2 regions of the Brevibacterium spongiae genome follow, and region 1 is predicted to be linked to the other one. Evidence: predicted binding sites of a transcription regulator. Region 1 holds the regulator's gene; the other holds the start of a gene.
What was found. Region 1 encodes HspR, which represses chaperone genes until heat shock. Its sites were predicted from a motif close to AAGTTGAGTCNNNNNGACTCAACTT; they were not measured.

Region 1 (8,008 bases):
CTTCTGTCCTGATGTTCGCGTCGAAAGAATCGTTCACGGTGAATGGCGAATGAACTCTGACGGCTCGCCGACTTCAGTAGTGAACAAAATGACCACAACTATGTGTGTGGTGAATGTTGCATTACCGTTACATTCGTAATACTTCACACCCAGCTGTAATTTTCGAAGGAAATACATGAAGAAGCTCGCCCTCGCACCCGCGGTGGCCATCGCCATCACCGGCCTGGCCGCATCCCCAGTTATCGCTGCCCCCGAGGCCCCCGCCTCGGTCAGCTACGCGCACTCTGTCGTCAAGAACTCCGGCGACTCCCAGGAGAGCACCTCGACGGAATCACCTGAGACCGAGGCGCAGGCCATCGAAGCGAAGGTGACGACCTCTCCCAAGGAGATCACCGCCGGGGACCTCGCCAATAAGGAAAAGGGAGTCGTAGTCACGGTCACCGGCCTTGAAGCCGGAGACAAGATTTCGGATTCGCTCACCGGCGAAGCCGGAGTTGCTGAGGGCGATACCTTCGAATACAACATCTACTCCACTCAGCCGGCCGAAGACATCCAGAACGGTAAGGTCGACTTCTCCGTCACGATCACTCGCGATGGCGAAGAGGAAACTTACGACGGACTGAGCTTCACCGTCGTCGACGACACCGACGAGCCCTCGACCCCTGCCGTCGATCCGAAGGTCTCGCTCAACACCGACAAGATCTCGCAGAGCGACTTCAACAAGAACGGCATCGAGGTCACCGGCGAAGGCTTCACCCCCGGCGGCAAGGTCACCGTCGTCGGCGGAGGCGCCCAGTCAGCCTTCGCCACCGAAGAAGTCACCGCCGACGACGAAGGAAAGGTCTCCGCAACCCTGAAGTTCGAGGGCGAAGGCGACCTGCCGGCCGGCGAATACTCCGTCTGGGGCGTCGACCAGGAGTCCGACACCAACTCCGAGCCTCAGACCTTCACCCTCACCGAGGAAGAAGAGACCGAGGACCCCACCACTCCTGCGGCCGAAGCCAAGCTGAGCGTCTCCCCCGAGACCATCACACCGGCCGACTTCGTCAAGGAAGACAAGGGCGTCACTCTCGCCGTCGAAAACTGCGAGCCGGGCGAGGACGTCCGCTTCCTCGTCAACCCCAAGGGCGAGTCGAACGTCACCGCCTTCGACAAGACTGTCAAGGCTGACGACGAGGGCAAGGCCAACGTCAACGTCTACGGCACCAGCGCCTCCAACGCCTCGGCCTACATCGGCGACTACGATGTCACCGTCACCTGCGGAGATGACGAGCTGACCGGCGAGTTCGCGGTTGAGAAGGACCCGAACGCCGGTGGCGGCGACGGTGACGAGGACGGAAACGACGACGGCAACGGCGGAAACGACGATGGCGACAACGGCAACGGCGGCGGCGACCTGCCCCGCACCGGTACCGAGCTGACCGGCCTCGTCGGCGGCGCCGGGCTCCTGCTCATCGGCGGAGTCGCAGTCGCAATGACGATGCGTCGCAAGAAGGTCGCCCAGGATCCCGCAGAGATCTGAGAGCGATCCTCTGGGCTCTGCTGAGCTCGGCGCGAACTGAGAAGAGCGCGGACCCGATCGGGTCCGCGCTCTTCTCGTCTCCACCGGTATGCCGTGATCGCCCCGCCGTGCGCCTATTGTCGGCCCATCCGGGCCGTGCGCCCCCCGATCGCCGAGTAACCCGAATCAGTCCATTCTGTCGTAGCGGGAACGCAGTGCGAGGAAGATCCCGTAGAGCACGAGGCCGATGCCCACAGCCAGGAGCAGATACGGTCCGAACGGCTGATCGCGCATCCCCTTCAGGGCCCCATCGATGCCGGTGAATTCCTCAGGGTCCCCGGTAGCCGCCGAGACCACGACGAGGATGCCTACCGCCAGCAGGGTCACTCCCTTGCCCAGGTATCCCACGACCCCGGTGAATCCGACGAGGAAGCGGGTGAGAGCACCTCGCGGCCGACGCAGCTCATCTTTCCACTTCCGGCGCAGACCGTTGACACAGAATGCGATGCCGATGATCGCAATCACAGCACCGACGGCCATGAGAATGAACAGCCCGCCAGGCGCCTTCGCCACAGTCGTTGATGCCTGGGCACTCGACTTGCCCGAGTCCGCTCCCCCACCGAAGACGAATTGGGAGAAGGTCGCCGCAACCACCACGTAGGCGATGGCTGAACCGACCATTTTGAAGAAATCGATCCACTGCCTCCGCCCCTGCTTATGCTGCGGGTCCCGAGTCCCTGCACCACGCAGCGACGCCGAGCCGAAGAAGGCGTTGACCAGGCACCACAGGGCCATCAGCGCACAGCCGAGGGAGCAGATGATGATGAGCACCATGCCGAACGGCTGCGCAGCGATCTGTCCGATGGCACCGGCCTGATCAGCTTCGCCACCGCCTTGACCGAGTCCGATGGCCACAGCCGTCGCGCCGAGGATGCTGTGGACCAATCCATTGGCGATGAAGCCCGCGCGGGCTACGCGCTCGAACCAACGGCTGTCGGCGGCCTCTTGTGCCGCAGCATCAGCGCTGTCGGCGACTTGTCTGACCTTCTCATTCTCGTTCACAGAAATCAGTGTCGCACAACATCTGCGATTCTCTGGACCACGTTGAGAAGCAATCGTCGAACTTCAGAACAGACGGACGGAGCGCGAACCCGAAAGGGTTCGCGCTCCATCTTGGCGTTGTGTCTGCTCTATCTGGTCGGTTGCCACCGGCTCAGCCGCGTCGGTACCTGTTGTACAGCACCAGGGCCCCTGGTTCGGGCCGCCCCTGCGGACGCCGCCCGCGCGAGATCGAGACGACGTCGCCACCCACAGTGCCGGCGGCGAAGACGCGAGCTTCGCGTTCCTGCGCAGTCATCCGCGATCGGACCTCGGCCTCGAGCTCCTCATTGCGGTGTTTGAGCGCATCGACCTGATTCTGCAGATCAATGATTTTCTTGATCCCGACGAGGTTGACTCCCTCGTCCTGGGACAGCTGTTGGATCAGTCGCAGCTTGGCGATGTCTCTCCCGGAGTAGCGTCGCCCCCGACCCGCAGTGCGTTCGGGAGTGACGAGACCCAGACGGTCATATTGCCGCAGCGTCTGCGGGTGCATCCCCGCCAGTTCCGCGGCCACCGAGATGACATACACCGCCGCACTCGACGAAATGTGCATTGTGCTTCACCACCTCAACTGGCCTTCGCCCGATCCAGCAGACCGGCTCGAGGATCCTCACCCTCTGTCGCAGCCTTGAACGACTCGACCGCCGCCTTCGCCTCGTCGGACAGATTCTTCGGCGCCACGATCTCGACTGTCGCCAGCAGATCACCGGTGCCCTTCTTCGTCTTCACACCCTTGCCGCGCACTCGCAACGTCCGGCCCGAAGGCGTCCCTGCGGCGACCTTGACCTTGACCGGCATTCCGCCCAGGGTCGGCACCTTGATCTCTGCGCCGAGGGCCGCCTCGTCGAAGCTGACAGGCAGTTCCATGCGCAGGTTGTCACCGTCGCGGGTGAACACGGGGTGCGGTTTCACGTTCACCGTCAGGATCACGTCGCCGGCGTCACCGCCGTTCGGGCTCGGTTTGCCCTTGCCGGCCAGACGGATCTTCTGCCCGTCCTTGACTCCGATCGGGGTGCGCACCGTCAGCGGTTTTCCGCTGGGCATGTTCAGCTTCACCGAGGCGCCATCGATCGCTTCGGTGAACGACAGCGTCGTGGTCGACTTGATGTCTCCACCCTTGACCGGAGGCTGGTAGCCGCCGTATCCGCCACCGCCGAAGCCTCCGCCGCCGAATCCGCCGAGCAGATCCGCCAGGTCCGGAGGCACGTCGCCCCCGCCGCCGTAGGTCGTGCGGGTCCGGGTGCGTCCGCCGCCTCCGAAGAGGTCGGAGAACACGTCGTCGAATCCACCGCCGCCAGCACCGCCGGGTCCGCCGGCGCCGGCACTGAACCGGGCACCGCCGCCCATGGCGCGGACCTGGTCGTACTGGGCACGCGATTCCTTGTCGGACAGCACCTGATGCGCCTGCCCGATCTCTTTGAACTTCTCCTCGGCCTTCTCATCACCGGGGTTGGCATCCGGGTGATACTTGCGCGCGAGCTTGCGATAGGCCTTCTTGATCTCGGCGTCAGAAGCATCCTTGGAGACGCCGAGGGTCTTGTAGAAGTCCTTGTCGAACCAATCATTCTGAGGTCCGGTATTCACCTGGCACCTCCTTCCCTTCCAAACAATCTTGTCAGCACTGTATTCACTTGTCTCCTCACAATCCGCATCCCCGGGGTCAGTGCCCCGAAGATCCGGACCGCCGCCGAGGTGGCCCCGCACCCCCGTACGTCAGTTCACTGACGTACGGGACCGGGAGCCGCCTCGGCGATCATGGTCTTTCAGTCCTCCGGCTGCTGGACACCGACGCGGGCGGCGCGGATGATGCGCTCCCCGATCCGGTATCCCGGCTGCATGACCAGGAAGAGCGTCGGGGTCTCGACCTCGTCCGAAGGCTGCTGCATGAGCGCCTCGTGGACGTTCGGGTCGAACTCATCGCCGACTTCTCCGTACTGTTCGACGCCGAGCTTGTTCAGCGAGTCGACGAGCTTGTTCACGTGGGTCTCGAAAGGCCCGCTGACATCGCCGTTCTCCTGCGCGAGCTTGACCTCGTCGAGCACGGGGATGAGCGCCTCGACGACCTTGATCGTGCCGCCGAGGGCCGCACGCTCACGTTCCCGATCGGCACGCATCCGGTAGGCCGCGTACTCAGCGTTGATGCGCTTGAGGTCGGCCAGGTACGCTGCGGCCTCCGAACCCGGTTCGGGCTCGGCCGCCGGCTCCGTGTCTTCGAGGCCCGAAGCATCGGCGGGGATGTCGACACCGAGGTCGCTGGCATCGGCTGCGGATTCTTCCGCTTGCTCGGCGTTCGGATCCAGGTTCGGATCCACGGTCGGCTCCTCGCCGGCCTCGGCCGAGGCCGACTGAGCGTCGGCCTCGGGACGGACCTCGCCGGTGTTCGGGTCGACCCGGCGCTTGTCACTGAAAGTGAAGCCTGGCTCCTCGGACGACTGATCGTTGCCCTCAGAAGTCATTACTTCTTCTCCTCATCCTCTTCGTCGACAACCTCGGCGTCGACGACATCGTCATCGGCGCTCGCATCGGCTGCACCCTCACCGGCAGCCTCGGCGCCTTCGGCACCGCCCTGCTGGTTGTAGATGGCTTCGCCGATCTTCTGCTGGTTCTCGACGAGCTTGTCGTAGGCGGTCTTCACTGCATCGTCGTCTTCACCCTTGAGGGCTTCCTTGACGGCGTCGACATCGCCCTGCATCTCGGTCTTGACCTCTTCGGGCAGCTTGTCCGCGTTGTCGGTCAGCAGCTTCTCGGTCTGGTAGGCGAGGTTCTCCGCATTGTTGCGGACGTCGGCGGCCTCACGGCGCTTCTTGTCCTCTTCTGCGTGCTCCTCGGCCTCACGGACCATGCGGTCGATGTCTTCCTTCGGCAGTGCGGAACCGCCGGTGATCGTCATCGACTGCTCAGTGCCGGTGCCCTTGTCGGTGGCCGACACGTGGACGATGCCGTTGGCGTCGATGTCGAAGGCGACCTCGATCTGCGGCACACCGCGCGGAGCCGGAGCGATGCCGGTCAGCTCGAAGGTGCCGAGGTTCTTGTTGTCGCGAGTGAACTCGCGCTCACCCTGGAAGACCTGGATCGACACGGAGGGCTGGTTGTCCTCAGCGGTGGTGAAGGTCTCCGAACGCTTGGTCGGGATCGGGGTGTTGCGCTCGATGAGCTTGGTCATCACGCCGCCCTTGGTCTCGAGTCCGAGCGAGAGCGGGGTGACGTCGATGAGCAGGACGTCCTTGCGCTCACCCACGAGGACACCGGCCTGCACGGCGGCACCGATCGCGACGACCTCATCGGGGTTGACGCCCTTGTTGGGCTCCTTGCCGCCGGTGAGTTCGGTGACGACTGCGGATACGCCGGGCATGCGGGTCGAGCCGCCGACGAGGACGACGTGGTCGATGTCCGAGACGGACACGCCTGCGTCCTTCATGACTGCGTGGAACGGAGCCTTGGTGCGCTCGAGGAGGTCCTTGGTCAGGTCCTCGAACTTCGCGCGGGTGAGGCTCTCATCCAGGTGGATGGGTCCGTTCTCGCTCATCGACAGGTACTGCAGCGAGATGTTCGTGCTGGTGGCCGAGGACAGTTCCTTCTTGGCCTGCTCCGAAGCTTCCTTGAGGCGCTGGAGAGCGGTGGCGTCCTTGGTCAGGTCCACACCGTAGTTGTTCTTGACCTGCTCGACGAGCCAGTCGACGATGCGCTGGTCCCAGTCGTCACCGCCGAGGCGGTTGTCACCGGAGGTCGCACGGACCTGAATGGTGGAGAAGTCGTCTTCGTCCTTGCCGACTTCGAGCAGGGACACGTCGAAGGTGCCGCCGCCGAGGTCGAAGACGAGGATGAGCTCATCTTCCTTGCCGCGCTCGAGGCCGTAGGCCAGAGCAGCGGCGGTGGGCTCGTTGATGATGCGCGAGACGTTGAGTCCGGCGATCTCACCGGCGTCCTTCGTGGCCTGACGCTCGGCGTCGTTGAAGTATGCGGGAACGGTGATCACCGCGTCGGTGACCTTCTCCTGCAGGTACTCTTCAGCGTCGTGCTTGAGCTTCTGGAGGATGCGGGCCGAGACTTCGGGGGCCGTCATCTTCTTGCCGCCGATCTCGGTGGACCAGTCGGTGCCCATGTGGCGCTTGACCGAGGCGACGGTGTTCTTGATGTTCGTGACAGCCTGGCGCTTGGCGATCTCGCCGACGAGGGAGTCGCCGTTCTTGTTGACTGCGACGACGGACGGGGTCGTACGACCGCCTTCCGCGTTCGCGATGACCTTGGGGTCACCGCCTTCGAGGACAGTGACGACGGAGTTCGTGGTTCCGAGGTCGATTCCAACTGCACGTGCCATAGCGTTCTCTCCTTTGTTCGTGAGTTCCTTCGACTCGAATGTGTGCGATCGGGCGGCTCCGTTCACGAGCAGAACCACTCGACCGCACACATTGAGCCAACTGGACTCAAGTATTCTCTTCGAGGTTTCGACCGTCAAGTCGACCTCATCAAAGTTGCGTACACTAGACTCAACTTTGGTGAGGCCGACTTTATTCCGGACGGAGAGAAATTCTTTTCAGAGGGCTGCTGCGGTGTCGAGCAGGCCGAGAACATCATCGACAACAGCGTCCCGATGCGACAGCACGACACGAACCCAGGACTCACCGTCACCGAGGCTGTCACCACGAAAGATGCGTTCGCGCAGATTGACCCAGCGCCTCCAATGTCGGTCGAAGGCGCGTCGCCTGACAAGCCTCTTCCGCTGCGCCTGACCGCGAAGCGCGGAATCTCGATCCGTATCGATGAAGACAATCATCGGTCGATATCCGAGAATTCCTGCAAGGCTCACAATGAGCCGGCGACTCCATCGGCGAGTGCCCGGATCATGGACGACCAGCGGTCCGCCACCCTTGTTGAGCATGAGCCCAAGCATGCGGAGGTGGGCAATCGTGTGAAGAATCGGTCGAACGAGCGCGTACGGCAACCACGGCATCCACTGACGCAGCCGAGGTCGAATGTTCTCCGGGTCCGCCGACCGCACCCGAGGCGATCGGCCCCGCAATGCTCTGAGCGCTTCGGTCTTGCCCGCCCCGGGCACCCCGGCGATGACAACGAGAGGAGTGACCGCAGCACTGCCCGATGGGCCGCTTTCGCGCCTTTTGAAATTCCGGTCGAGTTCCCCGACGCACCCGTCGTCGCCTCTCGCAGGGGCTGCTGATCCCATGGTGACCTCTCCGAGTCAGATGATGAGAGTCAGCATAGAGGCGATTTCTTCGCCGTCACTGCGAAATCTCTCGGAGATTCACTCGCCGAGGTGGTCCTCCAGATCATCGAGGATCTGACCGGCCCCGGTCGGGCCGAGGCCGAGGAACCAGACATCGTCATTGACGCGGATGGCCTTGCCGTCCTTGACCGCTTCGAGACCCTTCCATTGGCTCGACGCGAGGG
Region 2 (8,008 bases), 190 kb from region 1:
CCGAGGTGCTCGGCCACCCCGAATGGGCCGCGGACGAGCGATTCGCGAACTTCGCCGACCGCAATGTCCACCGGGACGAACTCGAACCCGAGCTCATCGCCGCGCTGAGTGAGAAGACGAATCAGGAATGGTTCGACATCCTCACCGAGGCGGGCCTGCCCTGCGCCCCGATCAACTCGATCGCCCAAGGCGTGGACCTGGCATCATCGCTGGGACTCGAGCCCGTCGCCGAGGCGGGGGCCGGGGATCGCGTCATCCCCACCGTCCGCAACCCGATCCGATTGTCCGAGACCCCGGCCAGCTACGAACTGGCCCCTCCGACGCTCGGCGATTCCACCGACAAGGTCAAGGACTGGCTGCGCTCGGTGCCGTGATGCGGCCATGACCCGGTCGGTCCGGGCGGATGAAACAGCCGTGACCCGGTCGGCTCGAGTAGATGAGGCAGCCGTGACCTGGTCGGCTCGGGCGGGTGAGGCGGCCGTGGCCGGCAGCATGATCCGCCGGTGAGTCGATCCGTCGCGGTCACCGGCGCAGAGATGATCGGCGATCGGGGTAGTCATCGTCACAGCTGAAGTACTCTAGTGACTGTGCGCTGTCACCGAGGAAGTCACAAGGCGACCGACAAGGTCACGGCATCCTCGGTGATGGCAGTCGTATTCCCCAAGAGAATTCCGGAACCGAGATGGACAACAAGCCGACCGAGGCAGCGCCTCGGCGACGTTCGGCGGTGAAGCGGACCCTGATGGTGATCGCCATGGCGATCACGGGATTCCACCTCTTCGCCAGCTTCCTGTGGATCGCCCCTGCCTCGACGATGCGGGAAGTCATTCCCGGCAACCTGCTCACGAAGTACATGATCCCGATGTGGGGACAGTCCTGGAGCGTGTTCGCGCCGGAGCCGATCAACGGTGACTACTACTTCGACGTGCGTGCGGTGATCACGACCGACAGCGGTGAGGAGATCACCCAGTGGGTCCGAGCCACCGATGTCGAACTCGACCATTCGACCTACAAGCTGTTCCCACCGCGCTCGGCCGGTCTGGGTGTCGGGGTGGCCTCGGACATCAAGGGCTCCTGGGACGATCTGCCCGATGATCAGAAGGCGATCGTCAAACTCGACTACTTCAAAGGCGATGATTCGGTCGACCGGCTGACGACGAAGCTCAAGGAATACGACGACCCGGACAAGGCGATCCCGGCCTACCTCAAGAGCGAGCACACGGCCACGGCTTATGCGACGCAGGTGGCGAAGGCCATCTGGGGCGATGATGTGCAGCGCGTCCAGTACCAGGCGGCTCGTCAGAACGTCGTGCCCTTCGCCGACCGCAATGACAAGGGCGCCGAACGCCCGAACATCCAGCCGGTTCCCGTCGGGTGGCGTGCCCTCGTCGTCGAGGAGCATCAGTCCCAAGAGGAGTTCACGAAGTACTTCTGCTCCTCCGACGAAGTGAGGTGCGTCGGTGAACAGTGACGACACGCCCCCGAACGACGGGGCGAAGGACTCAGCGGTGGCGGACAAGGGCACAGCCGCCTCGGCGAAGGACACGGCCGGGAAGGACACGGCCGGGAAGGGCACAGCCGCCTCGGCGAAGGACGACAACGTCCGCGAAACGACGGACTCGGTTCCCGGTTCGGGACTCGTCCCGGTGACCACGCTGGTTCGCACCAAGCTCGCGAACGGCTGGAACTGGCTCGAGGAGATGCTCACAGGCCGTTATCACGCGACCTACGGGCTGGCGGTGACGCGGATCCTCATCGGGTTCACCGGACTCGGGCTCATCCTCACGAACTTCGCTGCGCGGCACTACACCTTCGGTGTGGGCTCGGCATGGAACGGCGAGATCGCCGAACCGAAGAGCGACTTCCCGAGCATCTGGCTCTTCTCACTCTTCCACCGTGCGGTGACGACCCCGCCGCTGTTCACGGCGATGATGATCGGGCTCGCGCTGCTGGCCGTCGTCATCATCCTCGGCTGGCGCACGCGGATCATCCTGCCGATCTACCTCATCCTCTGGGTGAGCTTCATCGAGCTCAACGACGGCGCCGGCGACCAGGGCGACAACGCCTACCGGATGTTCATGGTCGCGCTCCTCTTCGCGGATACGACCAGGCGGTGGTCGCTCGATGCCAGGCGTCGGGCACGCAATCCGGAGTTCCCGGAGTCCGACGGCGGACAATGGCGGTGGGCGCTCATCATGGCGAACAACCTCGCCATCGTCGTCCTCGCCTTCCAGGTATGCGCGATCTACATGTCCGGCGGCCTGTACAAGGCCGGCGGCAGCGCGTGGCAGCACGGATACGCCGTGTACAACCCGCTGCACACTCAGCAGTTCGGCACATGGCCGGTGCTCTCGGACCTGATGACGGCCTGGGGTCCGATGGTCGTGGCGATCTCATGGGGATCGATCCTCTTCCAGTGCGCCTTCCCGTTCATGCTCTTCAACCGCTACACCCGGATCGTCGCGCTGCTCGGCATCCTGTCCTTCCACCTGGGCATCGCGCTGCTCATGGGCCTGCCGTGGTTCTCGCTGACGATGATCGCCGTCGACGCGATCTTCATCCGCGACCGGTCGTTCGCGAAGCTCGGCGCGTACCTCAAGCACTGGTGGGCGTCGTCAGCACCGAGGTCAGTCGGCGGGTCCGGTGGGATCGCCGGTGGCTCGGCTGCGGGCGGGGGCTCCGGGAGTTCCGGGGCGGCAGGCACTTCGGGGAGTTCCAAAGCTAAGTCGGGTGGCTCCAGCGCGAAGGCCGGTGGCAAGGCCGGCAGCGGGAAGGCTTCCACTCGCGCCTGAACCCGCTCCGGCGGGGTCGAAGCCTCCGCATGAGTCGTCAGACAGCAAAGGGCACACTCTTTTCTGAAAAGCTCACCGAAAAACGTGAGCTTCTCAGAAAAGAGTGTCCCCTTAGGCGTCGTGCTGCAGGCTACCGACCGCGAGCCGCCAGATACTGCACGCTGCCGCCAGCTGCTACCGGCCGCTGCCGGCCGCGAGCCGGTAGCCGCGGGCTGCCAGCCACGGGCTGACGGCTACCGGCTGCGGGGAGGCTTACCGCTTCGGGCGCAGCTCCAGTCCCTTGGACTCGGGGTCCTCGGGCAGGTCGACGACCACGACGTCTCCGTCGACGATGTCACCGGCGAGCAGCGCGCGGGCGAGCTTGTCGCCGATCTCGCGCTGGACCAGCCTGCGCAGCGGCCTGGCACCGAATGCCGGGTCATAGCCTTCCAGAGCCAGCCAGTCCTCGGCACCCTGCGTGACCTCGAGCGAGATCCGCCGGTCCGACAGCCGCCTGGACATGTGCTCGATCTGCAGATCGACGATCGAGGCGAGCTCGTCCTGTCCGAGGGCATCGAAGAGCACGATGTCGTCGAGGCGGTTGAGGAACTCGGGCTTGAACGTCGCGTGCACGATGTCGAGCACCTTGCTGCGCTGCTCTTCGGTCGACAGGCTCTTGTCGACGAGGAACTGCGAACCGAGGTTCGAGGTCAGGATCAGGATGGTGTTCCTGAAGTCGACCGTACGTCCCTGACCGTCGGTGAGCCGACCGTCGTCGAGGACCTGCAGCAGGATGTCGAAGACCGACGGGTGTGCCTTCTCCACCTCATCGAGCAGGACCACGGAGTACGGGCGACGGCGGACCGCCTCGGTGAGCTGACCACCCTCGTCGTAGCCGACGTAGCCCGGAGGGGCACCGACGAGCCGGGACACAGTGTGCTTCTCACCGTATTCGCTCATATCGATCCTGATCAGGGCCTTCTCGTCGTCGAAGAGGAAGTCCGCGAGCGATTTCGCAAGCTCCGTCTTGCCGACACCGGTGGGGCCGAGGAACAGGAACGAACCGGTCGGACGGTCCGGGTCGGCGACACCGGCACGCGACCGACGGATGGCGTCGGAGACCGCGGCGACGGCGCTCTTCTGCCCGATGAGACGCTGCCCGAGGATGCCCTCCGCACCGAGCAGCTTCTCGACCTCGCCTTGGACGAGGCGTCCGGCGGGGATGCCCGTCCAGGACGAGACCACCTCGGCGATGTCATTGCTTGAGACCTTGTCCGAGACCATCGGATCCGAGGACTGACCGGCCTCGGCCTCCGCTTCGGCGGCTTCGGCCTCGGCGATCTCCTTCTGCACCGCGGGGATCTCCCCGTAGAGCAGACGGGACGCGGTCTCGAGGTCGGTGTCGCGCTGCGCCTTGTCGGCGGCCGACCGCAGCTCGTCGAGCTTCGTCTTCAGCTCACCGACACGGTTGAGGCCGGCCCTCTGGGACTCCCAGGTCGCTTCGAGCCCGCGCAGCTCCTCCTCCTTGTCCGCGAGATCGGCGCGCAGGGCACCGAGGCGCTCGACGGACGCGGAGTCGGTCTCCTTCGACAGTGCCATGTCCTCCATCTTCAGGCGGTCGACGGCACGGCGGAGCTCATCGATCTCGACCGGGGCCGAGTCGATCTCCATGCGCAGTCGGCTGGCCGCCTCGTCGACGAGGTCGATGGCCTTGTCCGGCAGCTGTCGGCCGGTGATGTACCGGTTGGACATCGTTGCCGCAGCGACCAGAGCCCCGTCGTTGATCGAGACCTTGTGGTGGGCTTCGTAGCGTTCCTTGAGGCCGCGGAGGATTGCGATCGTGTCCTCGACGCTGGGCTCACCGACGAACACCTGCTGGAACCGGCGCTCCAGGGCCGGGTCCTTCTCGATGTTCTCCCGGTACTCGTCCAGGGTCGTGGCGCCGATCATCCGCAGCTCACCGCGGGCGAGCATCGGCTTGAGCATATTGCCCGCGTCCATCGTCGAGTCGCCGCCGGCACCGGCACCGACGATCGTGTGGAGTTCGTCGATGAAGGTGATGATCTGCCCGTCGGCGTTCTTGATCTCCTCGAGCACGGCCTTGAGCCGCTCCTCGAACTCGCCGCGGTACTTCGCGCCGGCGACCATGGCTGAGAGGTCGAGGCTGATGAGCGTCTTGTCGCGCAGGGACTCGGGCACGTCGCCGGCGACGATCCGCTGGGCGAGGCCTTCGACGACGGCGGTCTTGCCGACGCCGGGCTCACCGATGAGGACCGGGTTGTTCTTCGTCCGGCGCGAGAGCACCTGGACGACGCGGCGAACTTCTTTGTCACGGCCGATGACCGGATCGAGTTTGCCCTCGCGTGCGGTGGCGGTGAGGTCGACGCCGAACTTCTCCAGCGACTGCATGGTCTCCTCGGGGTTCTCCGAGGTGACCTTCTTCCCGGCGCGCAGCTCGGGCAGCGCCGCGAGCAGCGCATCCCGGTTCGCACCATTTGAACGCAGCGCATCTCCAGCACCGTCCTGGCCGGCAGCCGCGGCCAGCAGCAGGTGCTCGGTGGAGACGAACTGGTCGCCGAGCGCAGTCATCTCCTCCTGCGCGAGGTTCATCATCTCCAGGCCGGCACGGGACAGTCCCGGCTGGCTCACCGAGGATCCGCTGACCGTGGGGAACCCGCCGATCACGGCCTCGATCGCCCGGAGCACGACGCGCGGGTCGGCGCCCACCTTCGTCAGCAGGGCCGAGGCCAGGGAATCGGGTTGGGCCAGCAGCGCGGCCACGAGGTGGGCCGGTTCGATCTGGTTGTTCTTCCGGGCGACGACGTCGTTGACCGCGGTCTGCAGGGCCTCCCGAGATTTGGTTGTCATCTGTGCGTCCATGCGCATCTCCTTCATGAAAATCTGTGCTGATTTCAGCTCTCGATCAGAACAACACCAACAAAGTTGAGTCTATTCCGCTCAACTTTGAAAATCGAGTACAAATCCGCCGAGGCGGCCCGCCATTCCGCGTGTGCGTTGGGCTCAACCACGGCCGCACTGAGCCCGCGCATCCTCCGCCGGCGGTGCCGGGTTCAGCCCGCGCCGGGCTCGGCCCGCGCGCCCTCAGCCCGCGCACGCTCAGTTCGCGAGCACGGACTGGAGGTCGAAGCGGCGCAGGACCTTGTCAGCGATCTCGGGATCGGTGCCGCGTTCGCGGCGGGCGGCGAGCACCTCGGCGCGGGCGGTCTGCATGGCCCTCTTCTGGACGGCGAGCATCTGCGCCCGGTGCTCCTTGAACGCGGTCACCTGTTCCTCGCTCGCCTGATCATCGGTGGTGCCGCTGAGCTGATCGTGCAGGGTCTTGAATCGGGCGCGCAGCGGTTCGATGACTTCGTCGGGCAGGGTGTCGTCGTTCTTGATCTCGCGCATCGCGGCCTTGTATGCGCGCAGGGCGATCGCCTTGGTCGCCTCGTGCTCCTTCTCCGCCTCGTCGTCGATGCCGAGGAGCCCGACGACGGTCGGGAAGCTCAGGCCGGCGAGGACGAGGGTGACGAGGAGAATCACAGCGGCCGCGACGATGACATAGGAGCGTCCGGGGAACGGCGTCCCGGCGCTCGTCGTCGCCGGGACCGACAGGGCCAGGGCGACGGTGGCCAGACCGCGCATTCCGCCCCAGGTCATAAGTGTGGCATCGCGGACGCTCAATGGTGCAGCATCCGGGTCCTCTTCGCTCCTCTTGCGTTCGATGACCGTTCCCAGCAGCAGCCAGACGAAGCGGACGGCGACGACTACGACGGCGATGAGGACACCGACGAGGATCGCCCGACCGAGGTCGGCGTGTTCGGATTCGACGATGAGGCGCAGATCGAGCCCGATGAGGCCGAAGGCGATGCCGGTGATGAGCATCTCGAGGACCTGCCACGTCGAATTCTGCGTCACCCGTTCGGCCGAATTTCCTTCGGTGTCGCGGCGGCGGACCTCCAGGGCTGCGACGACGACGGCGATGACTCCGCTGGCGTGGAGGTGTTCGGCGACGAGGTAGACGCCGAAGGGCAGGACGAGCATGAGGGAGGAGCGGGCGACCGTGTGGTCGATCTTCTCCATCACCCACCACGCCGCGAACGACAGCACCAGACCGACGGCGACCGCGACGACGGCGGAGACGAGGAAGGACACGGCGAGATCTGCGTAGTCCACCTCGGTGCCGGCCAGGACCGCGGCCATTGCGGTCTGGAAGATGACCAGGGAGGCGGCATCGTTGAACAGGCCTTCGCTCTGCAGGGTCGTCATGATGCGACGGGGGATCGACACGGTGCTGGCCACGGCTTCGACGGCGACGGGATCGGGCGGGGCGAGCATGGCGCCGAGCGCGATGGCCGCGGCGATCGTGATTCCGGGGATGAGGAAGACCGCGGAACCGGCGACGACGGCCACTGTCACCCCGACGAGCGCCACGGACATGCCGAGGATCGTGCGCCACCGGATCGCGAACAGCGCCCACGACGTCTTCTGCGCGGCGGCGAAGAGCAGGGGCGGCAGGAACAGCGGGAGGACGAGCTCGGGATCGATGGCCACCTCGGCGAAGGTGGGGATGAACGCGCCGGCGATGCCGATGAGGACCATGAGCGCCGGCCAGGGGAGCTTGAGCTTCTGTCCCAGTCCGACCACCACCGAGGTGGCAGCTCCGAATCCGATGATCATCAGCAAGGTGGTCATGGTGGTCCCTCTCGACGCCGCTGGACCCACACCGGCAAAACTCCACGACCTGCGGAGGGCGGATCAGCACGCCCGGATTCCGCACAGCGAGTCGGACCTTTGGCAGAATATGGATATGTCTGAGTCAATTGTATTCGCCGAGCCCGACGACGGAGTCGCGTCCGTGACGATCAACCAGCCGGCCACACGCAACGCTCTGTCACTGGCGGTGATGGAAGACCTCATCGACACCCTCGCCGAGGCGGGGCGACGCACCGATGTGCGCGTGCTCATCGTCCGCACCGCCGGTCATGTGTTCAGTTCCGGCCATGACCTGGGGGAGATCGGCGGGGCGGATCTGGAGACGCAGCAGGAGATCTTCGACGCGTGCTCCCGCCTCATGCAGCTCATCCAGACCATTCCGCAGCCGGTCATCGCGCAGGTGCAGGGAGTGGCGACGGCGGCAGGGTGTCAGCTCGTGGCCGCCTGCGATCTGGCGGTGGCCGCAGAGTCTGCGCGGTTTGCGACTCCGGGAGTGAAGATCGGCCTGTTCTGTTCGACGC

Region 2: clpB (ATP-dependent chaperone ClpB) is a predicted target of HspR. The motif match lies at 5,712-5,736, and genes of this name have one in related genera.

What each region holds. Positions count from the first base shown of each region.
Region 1 covers NZ_CP093443.1:3,634,769-3,642,776, forward strand. The annotation lists gene L1F31_RS16375 (LPXTG cell wall anchor domain-containing protein) at 176-1,522, shown strand; gene L1F31_RS16380 (DUF1206 domain-containing protein) at 1,688-2,563, opposite strand; gene L1F31_RS16385 (heat shock protein transcriptional repressor HspR) at 2,715-3,155, opposite strand; gene L1F31_RS16390 (DnaJ C-terminal domain-containing protein) at 3,170-4,186, opposite strand; gene L1F31_RS16395 (nucleotide exchange factor GrpE) at 4,366-5,058, opposite strand; gene dnaK (molecular chaperone DnaK) at 5,058-6,920, opposite strand; gene L1F31_RS19060 (AAA family ATPase) at 7,137-7,784, opposite strand; gene L1F31_RS16410 (ABC transporter substrate-binding protein) at 7,863-8,008, opposite strand, start outside.
Region 2 covers NZ_CP093443.1:3,827,123-3,835,130, reverse strand. The annotation lists gene L1F31_RS17200 (CaiB/BaiF CoA transferase family protein) at 1-374, shown strand, start outside; gene L1F31_RS17195 (DUF5819 family protein) at 683-1,471, shown strand; gene L1F31_RS17190 (HTTM domain-containing protein) at 1,461-2,792, shown strand; gene clpB (ATP-dependent chaperone ClpB) at 3,045-5,651, opposite strand; gene L1F31_RS17180 (Na+/H+ antiporter) at 5,889-7,466, opposite strand; gene L1F31_RS17175 (enoyl-CoA hydratase) at 7,582-8,008, shown strand, end outside.